One region of the Clostridium sp. CM037 genome, then DNA from elsewhere that is predicted to be linked to it. Evidence: riboswitches for the same ligand, from Rfam matches in the RefSeq annotation. Region 1 holds a riboswitch; each other region holds the start of a gene.

Region 1 (3,285 bases):
CTCAATAATACAACCAGCACTGGAAGGAAAATTGAGCATAACACTTCAGAGTATAGGTGGCCCAGTATTCTTTGCGGCTGTTGCCTGGTTTATGTATAGCCACTATGAAAAGAAATATTTAAATAAAAATATACCCTTTGCAAATAAAAATTTTAAATAAGTCTATTCTGAATCAAAAAGATGATTTCTGTGTTCACAGAAATCATCTTTTTGCTTTTCACATTATATTATATAATTTCCTCAATAAATAATTTTATTATTATTCCATTTACCTGATTTCATGTAGATTATACACATTACAAGTGATGCGAATGTTGCAAGAGGAGAAGCAAATCCAATTTCATATAGCGTCATACCTACTATTTTACTTAAAACAAAAGATAACGGTATACGAATGATAAATGTAGCAATTAAACTGTGAATCATTGGAAATAACGAATTACCACAACCACTAAAAAACGAGTTCATACAAAATACAAAGCATACCAAAATGCAATCGATGCTGTATGATTTAATATATAATGCAGCTGTTTCTATGACCGCTGTATCCCTCGAAAACAATGCTGTAAGCGATGTTGGATTCCATTGTGCATATGCATAACATATTATTCCTAATATTAATGAGCATCCCGTGCCTATATACAAACATTGTTTTGCTCTTCCCTTCTTTCCTGCCCCCATATTCTGAGCTGTCATTGCTGCAATCGCTGAAGCAAATGCAATCGTTGGAAGCATTGTAAATACAATTATTTTTTCGACAACACCTACAGATGCAGAAGCAGTAAGTCCCATTACATTAATAACTGCTGTAATTATTATAAAAGAAATATTAATTAAACCATCTTGTAATGCTATTGGTAATCCTAGCTTAAATACCTTCTTTGCTTTTCCTGCTTCAATCCTAATATGACTACGATGAAACTCAAAGTTAAAACCTATCTTTTTTACATGCAGCACCCCAATTATGAAGCTTATAGCTTGAGCAGCTATAGTAGCAATTGCAGCTCCTGGCGCCCCCATATGGAACCCACCCACTAATATTAAATCTACCATAATATTAGTTACGCAAGCTACCGCAATAAAGAATAATGGTGCTTTTGAATTGCCTAGCCCTCTCAGAATACCACTCAACGCATTGTACCCTATAATAAATGGAATACCACAAGAACAGATAAAAATATATTGTTTTGTGTGTTCAAATGCCTCTGTTGGCGTATTCATTAAATTTGTAATAGTACCTGTCATTACCACCATAATTACAGTCAACACAGCTGCTATTATACCAAATGTACAAATGATAGTTCCAACTGACTCTGCAATATCTTTATATTTTTTTGCACCCAAATAGTTGCCAATTAAAATAGTACCTCCTGTGGTCAATCCAAGAATAACGCTTGTGATTGTCTGCATAATCTGACTTCCTGTCGCCACAGCAGAAACTTGCGCCGAATTATCAAACTGTCCAACAACCAACAAATCAGCTGCACCATAGAGTGCTTGCAGTAAGCTTGCTAATAGAAATGGAAATGCAAATCTTAAAAGCGTTGGGATAACCTTACCCTCTGTTAAAATGTTCTCTTGTTTCATAATAACCTTTCTGTTAAAATGTTCTGTTGTGCCATAATATGTGCCTCCTAAAATAAAAAAATGCCGGATAAGGCAGTTGGCTTTATCCAACCATCTTATCCAGCATATAATTACCTATATACCCTCCGATGAACAGTAGCAATCGTAACACATATGTTCAATATTGTCAAAAATAAAACAAAGACATTTTTACCTATTGACAATTGCTTTTACGAGTAATATACTAAGCAATAACAACTGAATACAACTTATCCAGAGCGGCAGAGGGACTGGCCCGATGATGCCCGACAACCAGCATTCTTAAGTGGAGTGCAATGGTGTCAATTCCATCAGATTATAAAATCTGAAAGATAAGGACGATAGCAAATTTTATAATACAATTTTATTGTTTATTAAAGTTAATCATGCTGCTTTCCTTATAGGAAAGCAGCTTTTTTTTATAAGATGCCTAATTACAAGGAGGATGTAAATGCCAATAAAAATACCTGACAATCTTCCAGCGTTTAAAACTTTAAATAAAGAGAACATTTTTACTATTACAGAAGACCGCGCATTTCACCAAGATATTCGGCCTTTAAAAATTGTGATTTTAAACCTTATGCCAACAAAAATCGATACTGAAACACAAATTTTAAGACTTCTTGGGAACTCTCCACTACAGATTGATATAGTTCTTCTTCACCCTGCAAGCCATGCATGTAAAAATATATCGAAGGAACATTTAATTAAATTTTATAATACTTTTGAAGAAATAAAGAATTCTAGATTTGATGGAATGATAATAACTGGAGCGCCAATTGAAAGTATTCCCTTTGAAGAAGTGGATTACTGGGAGGAGCTTAAAAAAATTATGGAATGGAGTGTTCACAATGTATACTCTACCTTGCATATTTGTTGGGGTGCTCAAGCAGGGCTTCATTATCATTACGGAGTGCAAAAACATAAACTTGATAGTAAAGTATTTGGAGTGTTTAAACATAAAATAACAAAGCAAAACGTTAAACTTTTTAGTGGATTTGACGATGAATTTTATGTTCCACATTCAAGACATACTGAAATAAGAAAAGTTGATATTGATAAAATAGATGAGCTTGAAATTTTATCAGAATCTGAGAAATCAGGAATTTACATTGTATCAGCAAAAAAGGGACGCCAAATTTTTATAACCGGACATTCAGAGTATGATCCATTAACATTAAAAAATGAATATGACAGGGATATAGCAAACGGATTAAATATAAATGTCCCAGAAAATTATTATCCAAAAGACGATCCATTAAAAATACCTATCGTGAAATGGAGAGGTCACTCAAGTTTGCTTTTTTTAAACTGGTTAAATTATTATGTTTATCAGGAGACACCTTACAATTTGGTGTACCTAGAATAATACATATAAAAGTTGGGCCCCTAGTAACTTAGGGACCCAACTCTTAATATTGAACTTTATTAAAATTTAATCTGTATTAGAAATACGTTTCTTAAATTCTTCCATGTCATGGAATGAACTTATATATACTCTATGTAAGGAAAGTATACCATCCTCTTTGGAAGACCATCTGCCGTCAGTGCTAAAAGCCATTGTATACCCTGCTTCTCGTACAGCCTCAATTGAAGCTTTGCTGTATCCACCATATGGGTAGGAAAAGAATTTTATTTGTTTATTTAATATTTTTTCCAAATCGTTTTTAGATTTAACTA
Region 2 (3,285 bases), 350 kb from region 1:
GCAAAGCATTTATTTTAGATAATTTACTATCTATGTTTAAGGCATGAATTGGATTATCTATAGTGCCATATACAGGTAATGGAAAGGAACTATTTTTTAAAAGTGTACCAACTAAAGGACCTAGACAATCGCCTATACATCTATCGGTACCTATGCAAACAACTAAAGTATTTTTGTCAATATAGTCTTTTAGAAAATTAGAAAGTGTATAGTATGCTAAAGGATCTTTATAATGGGTTTTAGCTTTACTCAAGAAATATACCTCCTTGTATTGCGCTGGGGAAAAATTATTAGTTTCCTATGAATAATTTATATGAATAAATCCCGTGTATTATTATAATAAAGAATAAAAAAATGATTTATTAAAAAATGATATATAAGTATATTAACTATATGAAGGAAAACCAAATAAAAAATATAATGAATTATTTGGAAAATAGTAAGTTGTATCAATGCTTAATATTAAGCAAATATGCGAATAGTATAGTTATGGAGAGAAGAAGTCGTTTATTAAAGGATAATAGACTTGAAATTAATTAATTAAAGTTGTATAATAATTCTTGTCGACACGGTAAAACGGCAAAATAATAAAACATAATATGCTGGCATGGCTCAACGGTAGAGCAGCTGACTTGTAATCAGCAGGTTGTAGGTTCAATTCCTATTGCCAGCTCCATAAGTGGAGGAGTTCCCGAGTGGCCAAAGGGGGCAGACTGTAAATCTGTTACGTAATGTTTCGATGGTTCGAATCCGTCCTCCTCCACCATTTATAATGGTTTACAATAAATTATGGTTTAAATAAATTATGGGAGCATAGCTCAGCTGGGAGAGCATCTGCCTTACAAGCAGAGGGTCACAGGTTCGAACCCTGTTGTTCCCACCATAATACTCTTTTTAAAATAGAATAAAATGCATGCTGGCATGGCTCAACGGTAGAGCAGCTGACTTGTAATCAGCAGGTTGTAGGTTCAATTCCTATTGCCAGCTCCACATATGGAGGAGTTCCCGAGTGGCCAAAGGGGGCAGACTGTAAATCTGTTACGTAATGTTTCGATGGTTCGAATCCGTCCTCCTCCACCAAAAGACATCTATAGATGTCTTTTTTTATTTTTTACAGAGTTTAGATTCTGTTGACACTATAGAATGCATATGGTATTATAATTAAAAGTTAATAATTGATAACTCTTATCAAGAGAGGTGGAGGGAAAAAGGCCCTATGAAACCCGGCAACCGGTGCAATGCACCATGGTGCCAATTCCTGCAGTTATAATCTGCAAGATAAGGGAGATGATTAAATCACCTCTTCTTATATTTGGAAGAGGTTTTATTTTTTTATAAGGAAATTTTAGAGAGTAGAAGGGAGAATTATAATGAAAAGATTATTTACATCAGAATCTGTTACAGAAGGACATCCAGACAAAGTTTGTGACCAAATTTCAGATGCCGTACTTGATGCTATTTTAGAACAAGATCCTTATGCTAGAGTTGCTTGTGAAACAGCGGTTACTACAGGAATGGTTTTAGTAATGGGAGAGATAACAACTAGTTGTTATGTAGATGTTCCTAAGGTTGTCAGGAATACCATTGAAGGCATAGGATATACTAGAGCAAAATACGGGTTTGATGCTAGCACATGTGCTGTACTTACGTCTATTAATGAACAATCAACAGATATAGCTATGGGAGTAGATGAGGCATTAGAATCTAAAGCAGGCGAGATTGATAAGGTTGACGCAATAGGTGCTGGTGATCAAGGCATGATGTTTGGATTTGCAACTAATGAGACGCCAGAGTACATGCCACTACCAATTGCTATGGCTCACAGATTAGCAAGAAAGTTAAGCGAAGTAAGAAAAAATGGCACATTAGATTACTTAAGACCGGACGGAAAGACTCAAGTTACTGTAGAGTATGAAGATAATAAGCCAGTAAGAATAGATACTATTGTTATTTCAACTCAACATGCAGAAGAAGCGACTCATGATCAAATTGAAAATGATTTAAAAGAGCATGTAATAAAACCTGTAGTTCCAAGTGGATTATTAGATGAAAGTACTAAATATTATATAAATCCTACAGGCAGATTTGTAATTGGAGGACCGCAAGGAGACTCTGGTTTAACAGGAAGAAAAATAATAGTAGATACTTATGGTGGATATGGAAGACATGGCGGTGGAGCATTCTCAGGAAAGGATGCAACAAAAGTTGATAGATCCGCTGCATATGCTGCAAGATGGGTTGCTAAAAATTTAGTTGCTGCAGGAGTTTCAGATAAATTGGAAATTCAGTTAGCTTATGCTATAGGTGTAGCTAAACCAGTATCTATAGAGGTTGAAACTTTCGGAACAGGAAAAATTGACGATGATAAAATAGTTCAAATAGTTGAAAAAGTATTTGATTTAAGGCCAGCTGTAATTATAAGAGAATTAGAACTAAGAAGACCTGTTTATAAACAAGTAGCTGCCTATGGACATTTTGGAAGAATTGATTTAGATCTTTCATGGGAAAAACTAAACAAGGTTGATGAAATAAAAAAATACGTATAATATAAAAAAAGGGATAACAATTATTAATTGTTATCTCTTTTTAGTGCATGTGATTATTAAGTAGCATTTTGATAAAACCTAAGATAGGGGTATACTGAACATAAGAGATGTAAAATACATATGATATAATAACATTAATAATAATATTATTGCTAATAATATTATTATTAATGTTATTATATGAATTTATAAATAGGAGAGATTTTATGCCGGAAATACAAGGGATAATCGAAGATGTAGTATTTCATAATGAAGAAAATGGATATATAATTGCTCATTTGAATGATAATAAAAAGCAGATAACTGTGGTAGGCATTGTGCCATATATAAGTGAAGGGCAGAACCTGAAATTAACGGGGGAGTGGGTTACTCATCCTCAATTTGGCAAGCAATTTAGAATAATACAATGTGAGGAAATAATACCGAGTTCACTTGAAGGTATAGAAAAATATTTAGCTTCAGGAGTTATTCAAGGAATTGGACCAATAACTGCTAAAAAAATTGTACAGCACTTTGGTGAAAGCACCATGAATATATTAGATAATGAAATTGAAAGATTAAAAGAGATTGATGGTGTAGGACAAAAAAAGATTCAATTAATTTTTGAATCATATTCTAAGCAACGAGAAGTTAAAAATATAATGATATTTCTTCAAACATATGGAGTAACACCTAACCAATGTGTGAAAATTTATAAAAAATATGGAGGAGACTCTATAAAGGTAGTGCAGGATAATCC
Region 3 (3,285 bases), 180 kb from region 1:
AATAAATTTATTAAGGAGAGGGATTAAAATGGAAACTATAAAAAATTATTTAGATAATATGTTTAAAGTCCTACCAAGAACAAATCAGACGATGAAATTAAAAAATGATTTATTATGGAATATGGAAGAAAAATATAACGAGAATAAGAATGATGGAAAATCAGAAAATGAGGCCATTGGTATTGTAATCTCAGAATTTGGCAATATTGACGAATTAATTGATGAACTTGGCATCGAACATATGAAAAAGGGTGCGATACTTAAAACCATTACACAAGAAGAGGCCGATAACTTTATGACTACAAAAAAAGAATCTGGCTTATTGATGGGTATAGGTGTTTTTTTATGTATTATAGCAACAGCTATATTAATATTAATTACCACTCTCATAGATGGTGGCATTATCTGTAAAGGCATTTCAAAAGATTTCAGCGATATGTTTGGCATTATTGCACTATTCTTACTGTGTGTACCTGCTGTAGCTTTATTCATTTATTCCGGTATGAAGCTAGAAAAATACAAGTATCTAAAAAGCGGTTTTGATTTACCTCTTCATGCAAAAGCAATTATAAATCAAAAAAATAATGCTTTTGCATCAACTTATATGATATCTATAATAACGGGTGTATGCATATGTGTCATATCCCCAGTTGCACTTTTCGTATCATCCGCTTTTGGCGACAATGCATCAAGCTACGGAGTAGTTGTTTTACTTGTGATGGTTGCTATTGCCGCTTTCATCTTCATATACTTTGGAAATATTAAGCAGAGTTTCAGTATTCTTTTACAGATTGGTGACTTTTCAAAAGAAGAAACTGAAGATAATAAACTTATTGGTGCAGTTGCTGCTATCGTATGGCCATTAGCAATCTGTATCTTCCTTGTCAGTGGATTAGTTTTTAATCTATGGCACATTAATTGGATTATATTCCCTATCGTTGGCATTTTATTTGGTATGTTCAGTGCAGCATATAGTATTATAAAAGGGCATAATTAAAATAACTTTATCTTTTAAAAAAGTATTGACAATTGTTTTTATGAGTAATATACTAAATACTAATAACTGAATACAACTTATCCAGAGTGGCAGAGGAACTGGTCCGATGAAGCCCGACAACCAGCATTCTTATTCGAATGTAGTGGTGTCAATTCCTGCAGATTGTAAAATCTGAAAGATAAGGATGTTAGCAAATTTTATGATACAATTTTATTGTTTATTAAAGTTAACTATTGCTACTTTCCTTATAGGAAAGTAGCTTTTTTTCTTCCCCAAAAATCTAAATAAATAATGTACTAAATACTAACAACTAAATATAACTTATCCAGAGCGGCAGAGGGACTGGCCCGATGATGCCCGACAACCAGCATTTTTAAAAGAAGTGCAATGGTGTCAATTCCATCAGATTGTAAAATCTGAAAGATAAGGACGATAGCAAATTTTATGATACAATTTTATTGTTTAATAAAATTAATCATGCTGCTTTCCTTATAGGAGAGCAGCTTTTTTTTGAAAAATAATTATAAAAGGAGAAATTAATATGAGTGAGCGAAAATTAAGTTTTGAAACATTACAGGTACATGCAGGGCAGGTTCCAGACCCTACTACAGGCTCGAGAGCAGTCCCAATTTATCAAACATCATCTTTTGTTTTTAAAAATGCAGATCATGCAGCAAATTTATTTCAATTAAAAGAAGAAGGAAATATATATTCAAGAATAATGAACCCAACTACAGACGTTTTTGAAAAAAGAGTAGCCGCTCTCGAAGGCGGAGTAGCAGGACTTGCTACAGCTTCAGGAATAGCTGCAACATTCTATGCAATACTTAATGTAGCAAATTCAGGCGATGAAATAGTAGCTGCAAGCACTCTATATGGTGGTACTTATGAACTATTTAATGTTACTCTTAGAAAACTTGGAATTAACGTAACATTTGTTGATCCAGATGATCCTGAAAATTTTAGAAAAGCTATCTCGAATAAAACAAAAGCACTTTATGCTGAAACAATGGGAAACCCAAAAATAAATGTTCTAGATATAGAGGCAGTAGCGGATATTGCTCATGAAAATAAAATACCCCTTATTATTGACAATACCTTTGCAACTCCCTTCCTTTGCCGTCCAATTGAGTATGGTGCAGATGTAATTATTCATTCAGCAACAAAGTTCATTGGAGGACATGGAACTACTATTGGTGGAATTATAGTTGATGCTGGTAAATTTGATTGGGCAGCTAGCGGTAAATTCCCTGATTTTACAACTCCGGATAAAAGCTATAATGGAATAGTATATGCTAATTTAGGTGCTCCAGCATTTGCTTTAAAAGCTAGAGTTCAACTTTTAAGAAACACCGGTGCGACGCTTAGCCCTCAAAGTGCATTTTTATTTCTTCAAGGTTTGGAATCATTATCGTTAAGAGTTGAGAGACATGTAACAAACGCTAGGAAAGTTGTTGAATTTTTGAGTAAGCATCCAAATGTTTCATGGGTAAATTATCCTGAACTTGAAGGGAGCAGATACAAAGATTTAGCTAAAAAATACCTACCAAAAGGAGCAGGATCAATATTCACTTTTGGAATAAAAGGTGGCCTTGAAGCTGGAAAAAAATTCATTAATAATGTAGAATTATTTTCGCTGCTTGCAAATGTTGCAGATGCAAAATCTCTAATAATTCACCCCTCAAGTACAACTCATGCAGAGCTTAACGCAGAGGAGCAAAAATCTGCTGGAGTTACTTCAGATTTGATAAGACTTTCAATTGGCGTTGAGGGTATCGATGACATTATATACGATTTGACGCAAGCTCTAGAAAAATCAGTTCAATAAAAAGTCAATAATTCTTTGGCAGCTGGTTTCAAAATAAGGTCTTGTTCCTAACTATATTCCTCCATCACCTTAGATGACGGAGGAATAACTTTAAAGTTTAGAAAGGAAAACTATTATGAAAAAGGTAAAAATAGCGATTTTAGGTTTTGGAAATGTTGGGACGGGTGTATGGAAAATACTTCACGAAAATAGAAAAGAAATAATGAAACGTTCAAATTATGAAATAGAAGTTGCTAAAATACTTGTAAAAGATATAAATAAAAAAAGAGATATCAAAGCACCTAATGGCCTATTAACAGATAACATTGATGATATTATAAATGATGAAAGTATAAAAATTGTGGTTGAACTTATTGGTGGATGCGATAAATCTAAAGAGTATATGATACGCGCAATGAAATCTAAAAAACATATTGTAACTGCTAATAAATTAGTTATCGCGAACTGGGGCGAAGAGTTA

The links. Region 1 has a riboswitch for S-adenosylmethionine ahead of metA (homoserine O-acetyltransferase MetA). Riboswitches for the same ligand answer to the same signal wherever they lie in the genome.
Region 2: it holds a riboswitch for S-adenosylmethionine, as region 1 does, so the genes downstream of both, metK (methionine adenosyltransferase) here and metA (homoserine O-acetyltransferase MetA) in region 1, are expected to answer to the same signal.
Region 3: it holds a riboswitch for S-adenosylmethionine, as region 1 does, so the genes downstream of both, ACWJKP_RS18505 (O-acetylhomoserine aminocarboxypropyltransferase/cysteine synthase family protein) here and metA (homoserine O-acetyltransferase MetA) in region 1, are expected to answer to the same signal.

What each region holds. Positions count from the first base shown of each region.
Region 1 covers NZ_CM143650.1:3,669,929-3,673,213, forward strand. The annotation lists gene yjeM (glutamate/gamma-aminobutyrate family transporter YjeM) at 1-160, shown strand, start outside; gene ACWJKP_RS17525 (MATE family efflux transporter) at 241-1,587, opposite strand; SAM riboswitch class I at 1,833-1,944, shown strand; gene metA (homoserine O-acetyltransferase MetA) at 2,057-2,974, shown strand; gene ACWJKP_RS17535 (polysaccharide deacetylase family protein) at 3,041-3,285, opposite strand, start outside.
Region 2 covers NZ_CM143650.1:4,021,652-4,024,936, reverse strand. The annotation lists gene yyaC (spore protease YyaC) at 1-253, opposite strand, end outside; tRNA gene ACWJKP_RS19245 (tRNA-Thr) at 602-676, shown strand; tRNA gene ACWJKP_RS19240 (tRNA-Tyr) at 682-766, shown strand; tRNA gene ACWJKP_RS19235 (tRNA-Val) at 808-883, shown strand; tRNA gene ACWJKP_RS19230 (tRNA-Thr) at 916-990, shown strand; tRNA gene ACWJKP_RS19225 (tRNA-Tyr) at 996-1,080, shown strand; SAM riboswitch class I at 1,183-1,285, shown strand; gene metK (methionine adenosyltransferase) at 1,371-2,546, shown strand; gene recD2 (SF1B family DNA helicase RecD2) at 2,753-3,285, shown strand, end outside.
Region 3 covers NZ_CM143650.1:3,851,767-3,855,051, forward strand. The annotation lists gene ACWJKP_RS18495 (PadR family transcriptional regulator) at 1-27, shown strand, start outside; gene ACWJKP_RS18500 (permease prefix domain 1-containing protein) at 29-997, shown strand; SAM riboswitch class I at 1,072-1,182, shown strand; SAM riboswitch class I at 1,316-1,427, shown strand; gene ACWJKP_RS18505 (O-acetylhomoserine aminocarboxypropyltransferase/cysteine synthase family protein) at 1,539-2,825, shown strand; gene ACWJKP_RS18510 (homoserine dehydrogenase) at 2,941-3,285, shown strand, end outside.